One region of the Streptomyces sp. NPDC004658 genome, then DNA from elsewhere that is predicted to be linked to it. Evidence: riboswitches for the same ligand, from Rfam matches in the RefSeq annotation. Region 1 holds a riboswitch; each other region holds the start of a gene.

Region 1 (4,801 bases):
GCCTCGTCGGCGGGCGCGGAGGCGGGCATGCCGTCGGTGCCGATGCGGTCATAGCGTACGGTGGCGATGAACTCGCCGCCGATGGTGGCCGCGAGTCCCACCCGGTCCACAAAGTCGTGGTGCGTGAAGCGGTGGACGTCCTTGGCGGAGAGCCGTGGGTACGGCGCGAAGAAGCGGTAGTACTTCGACTCGTCCGAGACCTGCTCGTAGAAACTGACCAGGCGGTCGGCGTCATCAACGGTGATGGGCCTGATGCGCGCGGTGCCACCGTCGCGCAGCACCACGTCCGCCTCCCAGTGGGCGGGGTACTGGTGCCGGTCCTGCCGGTCCGCCGAGGTCTGCATGGGCCCCAGAGTACGGCTCGCGTCGGACAACGGCGCGAGGCAGTCTGTGGAGGACGGGAAGCCGGACCGAGGCCGCGGTCCGGTGCCACACCGGAGGGGACGAAAGGTCCGCTCCGGACACGCTTCACGATATGGGAAACTGGTCTAGACAACCCTGAACACCGAAGGGCAGCAACACATGGCTGAGCGCCGCGTCAACGTCGGCTGGGCCGAGGGCCTCCACGCCCGCCCCGCCTCCATCTTCGTCCGAGCCGCCACGGCCACAGGCGTCCCGGTGACGATCGCCAAGGCCGGGGGCGACCCCGTCAACGCGGCCTCCATGCTGGCCGTCCTGGGCCTGGGTGCCCAGGGCGGCGAGGAGATCGTCCTCGCCTCCGACGCCGAGGGCGCGGACGCCGCCCTGGACCGTCTGGCCAAGCTGGTCTCCGAGGGCCTGGAAGAGCTGCCCGAGACCGTCTGAGCGCCCACCGCACAGAGCGCCGGAGCCGCGTTCGCCTTTCGGGGCGGCGCGGCTTCGCCGTATGCGGGCGCAGTCGGCACGATGGGCCCTCGATTTAAGGACCCACCGCCTCCCCGGCGAACTCCGGGGAATTCAGGCACGAGGAATTCGGGCAGCACGAAATACCCCGCCCGGAAATCACTCTTCTTTGTATACGGTGCGCTTGTTAATGCCGCGGGCCCGACATGTTTACGACGTGTTGCGAAGTCCTCACGCGCTCCGCGGCGGAGGAAAGGCGCAGCCGGTGCGCGCCCGTCGCGCGCTCGGCGTGCAGCGCCGTGAGCGCCCGCGCGCGCTCGGCGTCGCCACGCGCCACCGCGTCCACGATGGCGCCGTGCTCCGTCCAGTACTCCACCGGACCGGCCGGCGCCTCCACCGTGTACATCCAGGCGATCTTGTGCCGCAACTGGGTGAGCACCGAGGTCAGCGAGGGGCTGCCGGAGGCCTGGGCGAGCGTCTCGTGGAACCAGCCGCCCAGCGAGCGCAGATCCTCGTTGCTGCCCCTGCGGGCCCGCTCCTGGCCCAGCCGGACCAGGCCCCGCAGCACCTTCAGATGGGCCTCGGTGCGCCGCTGCGCGGCCCGCGCGGCGCCCAGCGGCTCCAGCAGCGTCCGCATCTCCAGGAGGTCGGCGGCCTCCTGCTCGGTCGGCTCGGCCACGCACGCGCCCGCGTGCCGGCGCGTCACCACGAAGCCCTCGGCCTCCAGGGTGCGCAGGGCCTCGCGCACGGGGACGCGGGAGACGCCGTAGCGGCGGGCCAGGACTTCCTCGGTCAGGCGGCTGCCGCGCTCGTAGACACCCGCGACGATGTCGTCCCGGATGGCCGTGCACACCGAGTGCGCCGGAATACGCATGACCGACCTCCGTCTTAATCCCCGTGAAACGTCGACGATGGACGTGTGTTCCGTGACTCTATTCCAATGAGCCAGAATTTCCGACGGCAGCCCCTAATCCATGGCTATTTTTTGGACAACGGACCCGCGGACACCGCGAAAAACACGAAAGCCCCGGCTCGGTGAGCCGGGGCTTCGCACAGTCGTGCGGTCGGTGTCAGAGGTGCACGCCGTGCTTGCGGAGGTAGGCGACGGGGTCGACGTCCGAGCCGTAGTCGGGGGTCGTGCGCGCCTCGAAGTGGAGGTGCGGGCCCGTGACGTTGCCGGTGGCGCCGGACAGGCCGATCTGCTGGCCCGGGACGACCTTCTGGCCCACCGTGACCCCGATGGACGACAGGTGCCCGTACTGGGTGTACATGCCGTCGGCCATGCGGATCACGATCTGGTTGCCGTACGCGCCGCCCCAGCCCGTGGAGACCACCGTGCCGGAACCCACCGCGTGGACCGCCGTGCCGCTCGCCGCGTGGAAGTCGACGCCGGTGTGCGCACCGGAGGACCACAGGGAGCTGCTGGCCCGGTAGGCGGTGGAGACGTACGAGTGCGCGATCGGGGGGACGAAGGCGTTCAGCCGCTTGCGCTCGGCCTCACGGGCGGCCCGGGCCTTGGCGGCGCGGATCTCCTGGGCCCGCTCGGCCGCCGCCTTGGCCGCGGCCTCCTCGGCCGCCTTCTGCTCGGCGGCCTGCTGCTGCGCGGCGGCCTGCGCGCCGATCTCGTCGGCGACGTCGTCGGACACGGCGACGACCGGGGTGAGGCCGGTCTGCTCCGTGGAGTTCTCCGCGGCGAGCGCCGGGGAGGCGGCGAGGGTGCCGATCACACCGGTGGTGGTGAGGGCCGCGACGCCGGCCGCCTGAACGGTCGTCCGCTTGACCCGGCCGGGCTTGCGGTGCTTACCGGTGGCGCACATGAACGCCATGAAGTGGCTGGTCCTTTCCTTCCCTCTCGCCTACCGGGTTAGCTGACGGGTTCGGAGCAGGAAGGTCTCCTACGGGCCCCCTCGCAACCGCGCGGGCGCCCGATTCACCCCAGGGACGGTGGGTCCCCGGCTCCCCTGGCTCGCGCCGTACGGGGACTCGGCGATGACTGTCCGCTGCCGCGGGTGCGGCGCACTGCCTGACGAACAGCCCGGACGAAGCTACGCAGGCACGCTGTCAATCCTCAAACGCAACCCGGCTTTTGTAGCGCATCCCACAGGGCAGACAGGCAACCTCCGTCCCAAAACGGGCATCTGAGGGAGGGAGTGGAACAGCGTGGGGCCCTGACGACCCGTAGGTCGTCAGGGCCCCACGCGCGCGTGCCGTCGGCCGGCCGCCGCCACGGCCGCGTCTACTCGGCCGCCACCACGGTCACTTCACCGATGCCCAGCGCCTCCACCGGCGCCTTGATCTGCGACGCGTCACCGACGAGGACGGTCACCAGGCGGTCCACCGGGAAGGCGTTCACGACGGCCGCGGTGGCCTCCACCGTGCCCGTGGCCGCCAGCCGCTGGTACAGCGTCGCCTGGAAGTCGTCGGGCAGGTGCTGCTCGACCTGGTCGGCCAGCGTGCTCGCGACGGCCGCCGCGGTCTCGTACTTCAGCGGCGCCACACCGACCAGGTTCTGCACGGCGACGTCCCGCTCGGCGTCGGTCAGGCCGTCCGCCGCGACCGTGCGCAGCACCTTCCACAGGTCGTCCAGCGCCGGACCGGTGTTCGGGGTGTCCACGGAGCCGCTGATGGCGAGCATCGCCGCGCCCGTGCCGTCCGGCGCGGACCGCAGGACCTGCCCGAAGGCCCGCACGCCGTAGGTGTAGCCCTTCTCCTCGCGCAGCACGCGGTCCAGGCGGGAGGTGAGGGTGCCGCCGAGGCAGTACGTGCCGAGCACCTGGGCGGGCCACACCCGGTCGTGCCGGTCGGGTCCGATCCGGCCGATGAGCAGCTGGGTCTGCACCGCGCCGGGCCGGTCCACGATGACCACGCGCCCGGTGTCGTCGGCGGTCACCGGCGGCACCGGCCGGGGCTCGCCCGGGGTGCCGGTCCACTCGCCCAGGGTGTCACCCAGCAGCGCGTCCAGGTCGGCGCCGGTCAGGTCGCCGACGACGACCACGGTGGCCGTGGCGGGCCGCACATGACGGTCGTAGAAGGCGCGTACCGCCGCCGCGTCGATCTTCTCGACCGTCTCCTCGGTGCCCTGGCGCGGACGGGACATCCGCGAGTTCGCGGGGAACAGCTCCTTGGAGAGTTCCTTGGCGGCCCGGCGGGAGGGGTTGGCCAGCTCGTGCGGGATCTCGTCCAGGCGGTTGCGGACCAGCCGCTCCACCTCGCTCGTCGCGAAGGCGGGCGCGCGCAGGGCGTCGGCGAGCAGGCCGAGGCCCTTGGCCAGGCGGGAGGCCGGGACCTCCAGGCTGAGTCGCACGCCGGGGTGGTCGGCGTGCGCGTCGAGGGTGGCACCCGCGCGCTCCAGCTCGGCGGCGAACTCCTCGGCGGAGTGCTTGTCGGTGCCCTCGGAGAAGGCCCGCGCCATGATCGTGGCGACGCCGTCCAGGCCGGCCGGCTCGGCGTCCAGCGGGGCGTCCAGCAGCACCTCGACGGCGACGACCTGCTGGCCCGGGCGGTGGCAGCGCAGCACGGTCAGACCGTTGTCGAGGGTGCCGCGCTCGGGCGCCGGGAACGCCCACGGCTTGGCCTCGCCGGGCTGCGGCTGGGGGTGGAAGTCCATGGTGGCGAGCTCGGTCACTGGGCCGTCTCCTCGTTCTCGGTCTCGTCGCGGCCCGCCTCTACGGTCGCTTCCTGCTCGGGGTCCTCGGGGATCTTGGCGTCCTCGACGGCCTCCGGGGACTTCGGCTCGTAGACGAGGACCGCGCGGTTGTCGGGCCGCAGGCGTGCCTTGGCGACCTCCTGGACCTCCTGCGGGGTCACCGCCAGGACCCGCTTGACGGCCGTCAGGGCGAGCTGCGGGTCGCCGAAGAGGACCGCGTACCGGCACAGTTCGTCGGCGCGGCCGGCGACCGTGCCGAGCCGGTCCAGCCACTCGCGCTCCAGCTGGGCCTGGGCGCGCTCCATCTCCTCGGGCGTGGGGCCCTCCGCGGCG
Region 2 (4,801 bases), on a different contig from region 1:
CCGCCATGGCCTTCATCCTCCTGTTCGCCGGCTTCGAGACGACCGTCAACCTCATCGGCAACGGCACCTACGCCCTGCTCACGCACCCCGGGCAGCGCCGGCGGCTGGAGGAGTCCCTGGCAGGCGGGGAGACGGAGCTGCTGGCGACCGGCGTGGAGGAACTGCTGCGCTACGACGGCCCGGTGGAGCTGGCCACCTGGCGGTTCGCCACCGAACCGCTCACCATCGGCGGGCAGCGCATCGCGCCGGGCGACCCGGTGCTCGTCGTCCTCGCCGCCGCCGACCGGGACCCGGAGCGGTTCGCCGACCCGGACGTGCTGGACCTCTCCCGCCGCGACAACCAGCACCTCGGCTACGGCCACGGCATCCACTACTGCCTCGGCGCGCCGCTCGCCCGCCTGGAGGGCCAGACCGCGCTCGCCACGCTGCTCACCCGGCTGCCCGATCTGCGGCTCGCCGCGGACCCGGACGAACTGCGCTGGCGCGGCGGACTCATCATGCGCGGCCTGCGCACCCTGCCGGTGGAGTTCACACCCGGCGCCTGAGCGCACCGCCTGACGGCCACGGTCCGGCGCGGTCCGGCACGGCGCCCACACAGCCTCTTCGCGGAAACATGACGGACGTTCAACTATGTGATCTTCACGTGATCTGCGCGGCATGAACTTGTGACAAGTGATCGTCTGCCGATACGTTCACCCATCAGCGCGGCGACCGGCACCATCCGCCGCGCCGGTCCTGCTGTCGCTCGAAAGGCTTCTGCATGCTCTCCGGGAACGGCCGACACCGTCGCCCCCGTCAGGCCCCGGCCCTCCTCGTCGCGGCCGGAGTGACCGGCTCCGCCATCGCCATCCCGCTCCTCGGCGCGGCGAGCGCCAACGCGGCCGACGGCACCACATGGGACAAGGTGGCCGAGTGCGAGAGCGGCGGCTCCTGGAGCGCCGACACCGGCAACGGGTACTACGGCGGCCTCCAGATCTCGCAGGAGGACTGGAACGCGTACGGCGGCGGCCGGTACGCGGCCAGCCCCGACCAGGCGAGCCGCAACCAGCAGATCGCCGTCGCCGAGAAGATCCTCGCCGACAAGGGCACCACCCCGTGGGCCACCTGTGCCCTGCTGTCCGGCCTGACCGAGGACTCGGGCTCGACGCACGTCGACACGGGCGTCGGAGGCTCCGGTGGCACGGGCGCTGCGGGCGACTCGTCCGGATCGGCGGGCCACTCCGGTACGTCCGGTTCCTCCGGCAGTCCCGACTCGCCCGGTCTGCCGGATTCGTCGCCCTCCACCGGTGCGGGCTCCGACTCGGGCTCCGGCGCCGGTTCCTCCTCCTCGGACGAGGCCGCCACGCCGAGCGCCAAGCCGGGCAAGGGCGCCGGCACGGCCACCGGTTCCACGGGGACCAACGCCCCCAAGTCCGACAAGTCCGCCGCGCCGGACACCGGCAGCCCGCAGGGAGCCGACAGCTCTCCCTCGGCCGGCCCGGACACCGGCGTCGCGGACAACCCCCAGCAGGCGGCGGGTTCCTGGAGCCTGGTGGACACCGGATCCCTCGGCGGCGGGCGGCACCGCGGAGCGAGCGCCGACGAGAGCGGTGCGGACGAAAGCGTGACAAACGGTCAGAACGCCACGTCTTCCGGCCGGCACGCCTCCCGCGAGACGGACACGTACACCGTCCGCCAGGGCGACACGCTCGCCTCCATCGCCGACTCTCTTGACGTCGACGGCGGGTGGCGCGCGCTGTACGACGGCAACAAGAAGGCCATCGGGGCCGACCCGAACCACATCAGTGCCGGTCAGACCCTGGAAGTCGGGGGCGAAACGGGCGCCGAGTAGCGGGAGTTGACGCCCCACTTAGCGCCCTAATGTCCGCTTTCGGGAAAGTGTGGGATGAGTCTCAGAAGCCCTGATCGTCTTTGAAATTCCGCGGATCACGTGTCTACGGTCGGGACCGCTCGTCACCACGAGCCCCGGCAGCCGCAACGCCGAATCCTGCCAGCGGTTGCCCGGGAACAGTCGTCGCGTCAAGCGCCGTAGGCAGGAGCGGGGGACCCAAGGTAGGTGCCGGGCCCGGCAGTTGATGCCGGAACCGGCTTGGGGTGAAGCCGCATCCGCGCAAGCGGAGTGCGGCCGGGCAACTCAACCGGCCCGAACCCGACAGCTCACCTCGCAGGCGTCGGTGAGGGGATCGATCCATGCTGTTTTCCAGCAAGGGCAAGCACCGTCGTCCGGCCAAGGCCGTCCGCGCCATCGCGCTCGCCGGTGTCACCGGTGCCGCCGTCGCCGCCCCGCTGATGGCGGCCGGCAACGCCTCCGCCGCCACCGCCTCCCAGTGGGACGCGGTCGCCCAGTGCGAGTCCGGTGGCAACTGGTCCATCAACACCGGCAACGGCTACTACGGCGGTCTGCAGTTCTCCGCCTCCACCTGGGCCGCGTACGGCGGCACCGCCTACGCCCCGCAGGCCAACCAGGCCAGCAAGGCGCAGCAGATCGCCGTCGCCGAGAAGGTCCTCTCCGCTCAGGGCAAGGGCGCCTGGCCGGTCTGCGGCACGGGCCTGTCCAGCACCCCGTACAACGGCTCCGCGCCGAGCACCTCCACGAACTCGGGCGGCTCCACCAGCACCCGCTCCACCGAGCAGCAGACCGCCTCCCGCTCCGCCGAGCGCCCGGCCGCGAGCCCGAGCAAGGGGCAGAGCAAGACCGTCACCACCCCGACCGGCAAGAAGGTCAAGAAGGGCGACGGCGAGTACAAGGTCGTCACCGGTGACACGCTCAGCTCCATCGCCGAGCAGCACCACGTGCAGGGCGGCTGGCAGAAGCTGTTCGAGCTGAACAAGGACATCGTCGAGGACGCCAACCTGATCTACCCGGGTCAGCAGCTCCACCTGAAGTGACACCCCGCTCGTGGCCCGCGCGTTCGCGCGGGCCGCGGTGAAGGCCCCCGTGCGGGCCGTCCCCCCGTCCCCACGGGCTCCCCGCCCCGGTGCGTGTTCCCCCGTACGCACCGGGGCGGGGCCTTTTTGCGCCCACCATCCCCGGACCCTTTGTTTCGGCGAGAAACAAAAGGTACCGTCGGCTTGTCCACGGGGCGGTCGGTCGGTGGCCGACGCCCCCGGGACGGTTAGGCTCTAGTCGCAAGGCACAGCCGTAAGGCACACCGCCCCGCACTTCCAGCGTCACATCCAAGAAGGAGATGCTCGTGCCGTCCATCGACGTCGTCGTAGCCCGGGAAATCCTGGACTCCCGAGGCAACCCCACGGTCGAGGTCGAGGTCGGCCTCGACGACGGCAGCACGGGTCGTGCCGCCGTCCCGTCCGGCGCCTCGACCGGCGCCTTCGAGGCCATCGAGCTCCGCGACGGCGACCCGAACCGCTACCAGGGCAAGGGCGTCGAGAAGGCCGTCCTCGCCGTGATCGAGCAGATCGGTCCGGAGCTGGTCGGTTACGACGCCACCGAGCAGCGCCTGATCGACCAGGCCATGTTCGACCTGGACGCCACCGACAACAAGGGCTCCCTCGGCGCCAACGCCATCCTCGGCGTCTCGCTCGCCGTCGCCCACGCCGCCTCCGAGGCCAGCGACCTCCCCCTCTTCCGCTACCTGGGCGGCCCGAACGCGCACCTGCTGCCGGTGCCGATGATGAACATCCTGAACGGCGGCTCGCACGCCGACTCCAACGTGGACATCCAGGAGTTCATGATCGCCCCGATCGGCGCGGAGTCCTTCTCCGAGGCCCTGCGCTGGGGCACCGAGGTCTACCACACCCTGAAGAAGGTCCTGAAGAGCAAGGGCCTGTCCACCGGCCTCGGCGACGAGGGCGGCTTCGCCCCGAACCTCGGCTCCAACCGCGAGGCCCTCGACCTCATCCTGGAGGCCGTCAAGGAGGCCGGCTACGCCCCCGGCGAGCAGATCGCCCTCGCGCTCGACGTGGCCGCCTCCGAGTTCTACAAGGACGGCAAGTACCTCTTCGAGGGCAAGGAGCGCTCCGCCGCCGAGATGACGGAGTACTACGAGGAGCTCGTGGCGGCCTACCCGCTCGTCTCCATCGAGGACCCGCTGTTCGAGGACGACTGGGCCGGCTGGAAGGTCATCACCGACAAGCTCGGCGACAAGGTCCAGCTGGTCGGCGACGACCTGTTCGTCACCAACCCCGAGCGCCTCGCCCGCGGCATCGAGGAGGGCGCCGCCAACGCCCTGCTGGTCAAGGTCAACCAGATCGGCTCGCTGACCGAGACCCTGGACGCCGTCGAGCTGGCCCAGCGCAACGGCTTCAAGTGCATGATGTCGCACCGCTCCGGCGAGACCGAGGACGTCACCATCGCCGACCTGGCCGTCGCCACCAACTGCGGCCAGATCAAGACCGGTGCCCCGGCCCGCTCCGAGCGCGTCGCCAAGTACAACCAGCTGCTGCGCATCGAGGAGATCCTCGACGACGCGGCGGTGTACGCCGGCCGCAGCGCGTTCCCGCGCTTCAAGGGCTGAGCCTTCCCGGGTTAAGTCCTAGCCAGTCGTACGTACGTCCCCGTACTCGGTCCCGTACCGTGTCCGGGGACGTACGCACGTGTGACAGGGGAGGCGGAGAGCCAGATGGCCGTGAAGGACCGGGACCGTTTCTCCACCGCGACCAGGCTGCGGCTGCTCGGTGAGCAGACCGCGGCCCGTGTCTACCGCTCCCAGACCAAGCGGCAGGCCCGCCGCTCCCGGCTGACCGGCCGGGCGGCCCTGCTCGCGCTGGTGCTGTGCACGATGATCGTCGCCCTCGCCTATCCCATGCGGCAGTACGTCTCCCAGCGCGCGCAGATCGCCGA
Region 3 (4,801 bases), on a different contig from region 1:
GCGCGGCTGGCCGGTGCCACGGTGTACAGCAGCCTGGAGCCCTGCGCCCGGCGCGCGTCCCGGCCGGCGCCCTGCGCCGAGCTGATCCTGCGGGCAGGGGTGCGGAGGGTGGTCACCGCGTGGCGTGAGCCGGACACCTTCGTCCACGCGGCCGACGGGACGGGGCTGCTTGTCGCCGGAGGTGCGCGGGTCGTGGTGCTTGGCGAGCTGGAGGAGCTCGCCAAGGCGCCGAACGCCCACTTGCTGTGAGCGCCGGCCCGTCCGCCGGGGGCGCCTGGTGGGCGGGCCGGAAACGGCTCAGGGCCCGGAATCCAGTGGATTCCGGGCCCTGACCCTTCAGTAGCGGGGACAGGATTTGAACCTGCGACCTCTGGGTTATGAGCCCAGCGAGCTACCGAGCTGCTCCACCCCGCGTCGTTGTGACTCCAGTGTACGCCATGCGCGGGACCGCTCGCACACCCCTTTCGGTCCACCCCGGTCGCCGCCCGCCCCGGGGCCCGGAAACCTGGAGGTACGTCGGACAAGTGGGAGACACGCGGTGCGCCCTGGAAAGGTGGAGGAGAGCCCGTACGCCAGGGCGGGCGGCCGGCTCCCCGGCGATCCCGTGCCCGACCCGGGCCTCGGCGACGAGCCGGTGCCGGTGCGTGCCCGCCGCCGCCCGAGCCCCCGTACGCAGGCCCGCGCCCTGCCCGCCCTCCTCATCGTCGGCGGTGTCCTGTACGGCCTGCTCGCCCCGGACGACTTCACCGCCGTCCCCTTCTTCACCGCGGCCCCGCTGGTCGCCGCGCCCCTGTCGTCGCTGCGCACCACCGTGCTGACCGGCCTCGCCTCCCTCGCCGCCGCCTACGCCGTGCACACGCACGCCGGGGCCCATCCGGCCGTGGGCACCCTCACCGACGTGGTCACCGTCGCCACGGTCGCCCTGCTGGCCGTCGCCATCAACCGGGTGGTCCGCCGGGGCGACCGGCGGCTCGCCTCCGCCCGGGAGATCGCCGAGGCCGCCCAGCGGGCCGTCCTGCCGGAGCCGGACGAGCGGATCGGCGGCTACGAGATCGCCGCCTGCTACGAGGCGGCACGGCAGGACGCCTTCATCGGCGGCGACCTGTACGCGGTGCAGGACAGCCCGTACGGCGTCCGGCTGGTCGTCGGGGACGTGCGCGGCAAGGGCATGGGCGCGGTCGCCGCCGTGGCCGTGGTGATCGGCGCGTTCCGGGAGGCGGCCGAGCAGGAGGCCACGCTGGAGGCGGTCGCCGAGCGGCTGGAGCGGGCACTGGCCCGCGAGGGCACCCGGCGCGACGGGATCGACGCCTTCGAGGGGTTCACCACCGCGGTCCTCGCCGAACTCCCGCACGAAGACGGCGTGGTACGGATCGTCAACCGCGGCCATCCGCCGCCGCTGCTGCTGCACGCCGACGGCACCCTGCGCACCCTCGCCCCCGAGGAGCCCGCGCTGCCGCTCGGCATGGGCGACCTCGGCATGTGGCCGGACCGGGCCACCGAGACCGCCTTCCCGAGCGGCGCGACCCTGCTGCTGCACACCGACGGCCTGTCCGAGGCCCGGGACGCCCACGGCCGTTTCTACGACCCCGCACGACGGCTCGCCGGGCGCACCTTCGCCGGTCCGGCCGCGCTGGTCGGCCGGCTCGCCGAGGAGGTGCGCCGGCACTCCGGGGGCGGCATGACGGACGACATGGCGCTGCTCGCCGTACGGCGGCCCTGAACGTCACCGAAGGTGACCGGGTGAGCGCCGTGCGCATCACATCTGAGTCACCATCAAAACCGAAAGTGACTGCTGAACGGGGCCGACGCTCGGTCAACTCGCCCGTTTTGGCGGGGTAGTGGCCGATAACTTCACCGGTAAAGACGGGAATGATCACGCCGAACGGCTTGGAAAGTGACTGGCAGGTCTATTAACGTTCGATAACGCAGCGCGGTCGTCACAGCCGTCACAAGAGGCGGCTCCGTGCGCACGCGCCGAATCCCGCAAGGGAACCGGGGAACCACCACCCTGGGGTGAATCACGCGGATGCCGTCGTCGGCTCACGGAGCCCTCGACCGGTATACGCGCGTAGGAGACCTTCCTGCTCCGAACCCGTCAGCTAACCCGGTAGGCGAAAGGAAGGAAAGGAGCACGCCTCCGTGGCGTCCAACCGGCCTGTCCCAGAAGCCCCGTTCATACCGGCACAGCGCGAGCCCGAGACCTTCGGGTACGGCGCCCACCACGCCGAGGAGGGCCCCTGGGAGGAGTGGAACCCCACCGAGGAGTCCATCGCCCCGGTGCGCGGCCGGCACCGCGTCGCCAAGCAGCGCGGCGGCTTCGCGCGCAGCTCCACCGTGCTGGGCGTCGGCGTCATGGCCGCGGTCGGCGCGGGCGGCATGGCCAGCGCCAACACCGGCAAGCCGCCGGTCTCCCTCTCCCTGCCGGACCTGCCCTCGGTCGGCTCCCTCTTCGGCGACGGCTCCGCCGACTCCCACCCGGCCCAGGCCGCGACCGCCACGCTGAGCCGCGTCGGTGTCACCACGACCGCCGGTGAGGACACCGCCGACGCGGGCGAGGCGCTGCGCAACCGCATCATGGCCCAGGCCGAGCAGCAGCGGGGCCAGGCCGAGAGCAAGGCCACCGCCGCCGCGGTCGCCGCCGCCGAGAAGCAGAGCGCCGACGCCGCCGCCCAGGCCGAGAAGGAGGCCGCCGCCCAGGCCGCAGCGGCCAAGGAGAAGGCGGAGGCCGCCGCCGCGAAGAAGGCCGAGGAGGAGCGGCTGGCCAAGCTGGCCGCGCAGTACACGCTGCCCACCTCCTCGTACACGATCACGTCGACCTTCGGCCAGGCCGGCTCGATGTGGTCCTCCGGCTACCACACCGGTCTCGACTTCGCCGCTCCCACCGGCACCCTGATCAAGGCCGTGCACAGCGGCACGATCACCGAGGCGGGCTGGGCCGGCTCCTACGGCTACCGCACGATCCTGACCCTGGACGACGGCACCGAGCTGTGGTTCTGCCACCAGTCCTCGATCAGCGTCTCCGTCGGCCAGAAGGTCACCACCGGCGAGGTCATCGGCCGCGTCGGCGCGACCGGCAACGTCACCGGCCCGCACCTGCACCTGGAGGTCCACCCCGACGGCCAGCCCACCGGCATCGACCCGATGGCGTGGCTGCGCGGCAAGGGCCTCACCCCCTGACGGCCGCGGCCCGCGAGGGAATTCGGCCCCGGCGGTGGGATGCGATCACCCACCGCCGGTGTTGGCATGACGTATGACGTCACTTCGTAAACTCGGCTCTTCCGATCTAGAGGTCTTCCCGCTGTCCCTCGGCGGCAACGTCTTCGGCTGGACCGCCGACGAGCAGACCTCCTTCGCCGTCCTCGACGCCTACACCGCCGCGGGCGGCAACTTCATCGACACCGCCGACTCCTACTCCGCCTGGATCGAGGGCAACCAGGGCGGCGAGTCGGAGACGATCATCGGCAAGTGGGTCAAGGCCCGCGGCAACCGCTCCGACATCGTCATCGCCACCAAGGTGAGCCAGCACCCGGAGTACCAGGGCCTGTCCGCCGCCAACATCAAGGCCGCCGCCGACGCCTCCCTGCGCCGCCTGGACACCGACTACATCGACCTCTACTACACCCACTTCGACAAGCCCGAGGTGCCGGTCGAGGAGATCATCGGCGCGCTGGACGAGCTGGTGAGGGCCGGAAAGGTCCGGCACATCGCCGCCTCCAACATCAGCCCCGAGCGCCTGCGGGCCTCCCTCGACTTCTCCGACCGCGAGGGCCTCGCCCGTTACGTCGCCCTCCAGCCGCACTACAACCTGGTCTCCCGGGACACCTACGAGGGCCCGCTCCAGGACCTGGTCGCCCGCGAGGGCCTGTCCGCCGTCCCGTACTTCTCCCTCGCCTCGGGCTTCCTCACCGGCAAGTACCGGCCCGGCAAGACCGTCGACAGCGCCCGCGCCGGCGCGGCACAGAAGCACGCGGACTCCGAGCGCGGCCAGAAGATCCTCGCGGCCCTGGACGAGATCGCCGCGGCCCACGAGGCCCCGGTCGCCACGGTCGCCCTGGCCTGGCTCGCCGCCCAGCCCACGGTCACGGCCCCGATCGCCTCGGCGCGGACGGTGGAACAGCTTCCGGCGCTGCTGGGAGTGGCGGAGCTGAAGCTCACGGACGCCGAGGTGACCCGGCTGACGGAGGCGTCCGCCTAGGCCGTCCCACCACGACGGCCCGGCCCGGCGGCGCCGGACCCCGCCTCGCCCCCGGCGACTACGTCCGGTACGGGTTGTACGCGGGATACGGCACCGCCGGGTACCCGTACGGCGCCGCCGGCCCCCAGTACCCGGGCGCCGGAACGGACGCCCTGCTCGCGTACTCCAGCGCGGGCCGGGCCACGTCCCTGCGCCTCCACAGCTCGTCCAGCAGCTCCCGCTCCCGGAGGACGAAGTCGGGCCCGGCCTTCCCCTTCCGGCCGCGGTGCCGCAGGAACGCCAGCGAGGTCGCGTACGCCTCGTACCGGGCCACCTCCCGCGCCGCCTGGCGCCCGTGGTGGTGCCGGGCGTAGTCCCGGGCCATCCGGCGTGCCCGCATCGACCCGAGCGCGAACGGCTCGGCCGGCCCCAGCCACCCGGCCAGCACATACGTGGGCAGCTCCGCCCGCACGGTCCGCAGCTCCCGCTGCCGGGTCCAGATCGCCAGCCAGGTCACCAGCGCGAAAGCGGGCACCATGAAGGCGCCGTAGACGGCGAAGAAGCCGTACTCGCCGAAGGTGGAGGAGCCGTTCCAGAAGGCGTGCATGCCCATCGCGAGCAGCAGCC

Evidence for each region. A riboswitch is a leader RNA that binds a small molecule or an ion and turns the genes downstream of it on or off. The one in region 1 is predicted to bind cyclic di-AMP.
Region 2: it holds a riboswitch for cyclic di-AMP, as region 1 does, so the genes downstream of both, ABZV94_RS05790 (transglycosylase family protein) here and ABZV94_RS03255 (M23 family metallopeptidase) in region 1, are expected to answer to the same signal.
Region 3: it holds a riboswitch for cyclic di-AMP, as region 1 does, so the genes downstream of both, ABZV94_RS31470 (M23 family metallopeptidase) here and ABZV94_RS03255 (M23 family metallopeptidase) in region 1, are expected to answer to the same signal.

The regions. Positions count from the first base shown of each region.
Region 1 is NZ_JBEXKG010000004.1:59,592-64,392, forward strand. Features, by position in the region: gene ABZV94_RS03240 (GNAT family N-acetyltransferase) at 1-344, opposite strand, end outside; gene ABZV94_RS03245 (HPr family phosphocarrier protein) at 523-804, shown strand; gene ABZV94_RS03250 (GntR family transcriptional regulator) at 1,010-1,696, opposite strand; gene ABZV94_RS03255 (M23 family metallopeptidase) at 1,893-2,648, opposite strand; cyclic di-AMP (ydaO/yuaA leader) riboswitch at 2,661-2,821, opposite strand; gene ABZV94_RS03260 (pitrilysin family protein) at 3,059-4,447, opposite strand; gene ABZV94_RS03265 (pitrilysin family protein) at 4,444-4,801, opposite strand, start outside.
Region 2 is NZ_JBEXKG010000008.1:69,824-74,624, reverse strand. Features, by position in the region: gene ABZV94_RS05800 (cytochrome P450) at 1-545, shown strand, start outside; gene ABZV94_RS05795 (transglycosylase family protein) at 761-1,831, shown strand; cyclic di-AMP (ydaO/yuaA leader) riboswitch at 2,015-2,186, shown strand; gene ABZV94_RS05790 (transglycosylase family protein) at 2,191-2,889, shown strand; gene eno (phosphopyruvate hydratase) at 3,189-4,475, shown strand; gene ABZV94_RS05780 (septum formation initiator family protein) at 4,581-4,801, shown strand, end outside.
Region 3 is NZ_JBEXKG010000131.1:5,934-10,734, reverse strand. Features, by position in the region: gene ABZV94_RS31485 (dihydrofolate reductase family protein) at 1-249, shown strand, start outside; tRNA gene ABZV94_RS31480 (tRNA-Met) at 341-414, opposite strand; gene ABZV94_RS31475 (PP2C family protein-serine/threonine phosphatase) at 539-1,720, shown strand; cyclic di-AMP (ydaO/yuaA leader) riboswitch at 1,963-2,128, shown strand; gene ABZV94_RS31470 (M23 family metallopeptidase) at 2,140-3,177, shown strand; gene ABZV94_RS31465 (aldo/keto reductase) at 3,251-4,195, shown strand; gene ABZV94_RS31460 (PrsW family intramembrane metalloprotease) at 4,254-4,801, opposite strand, start outside.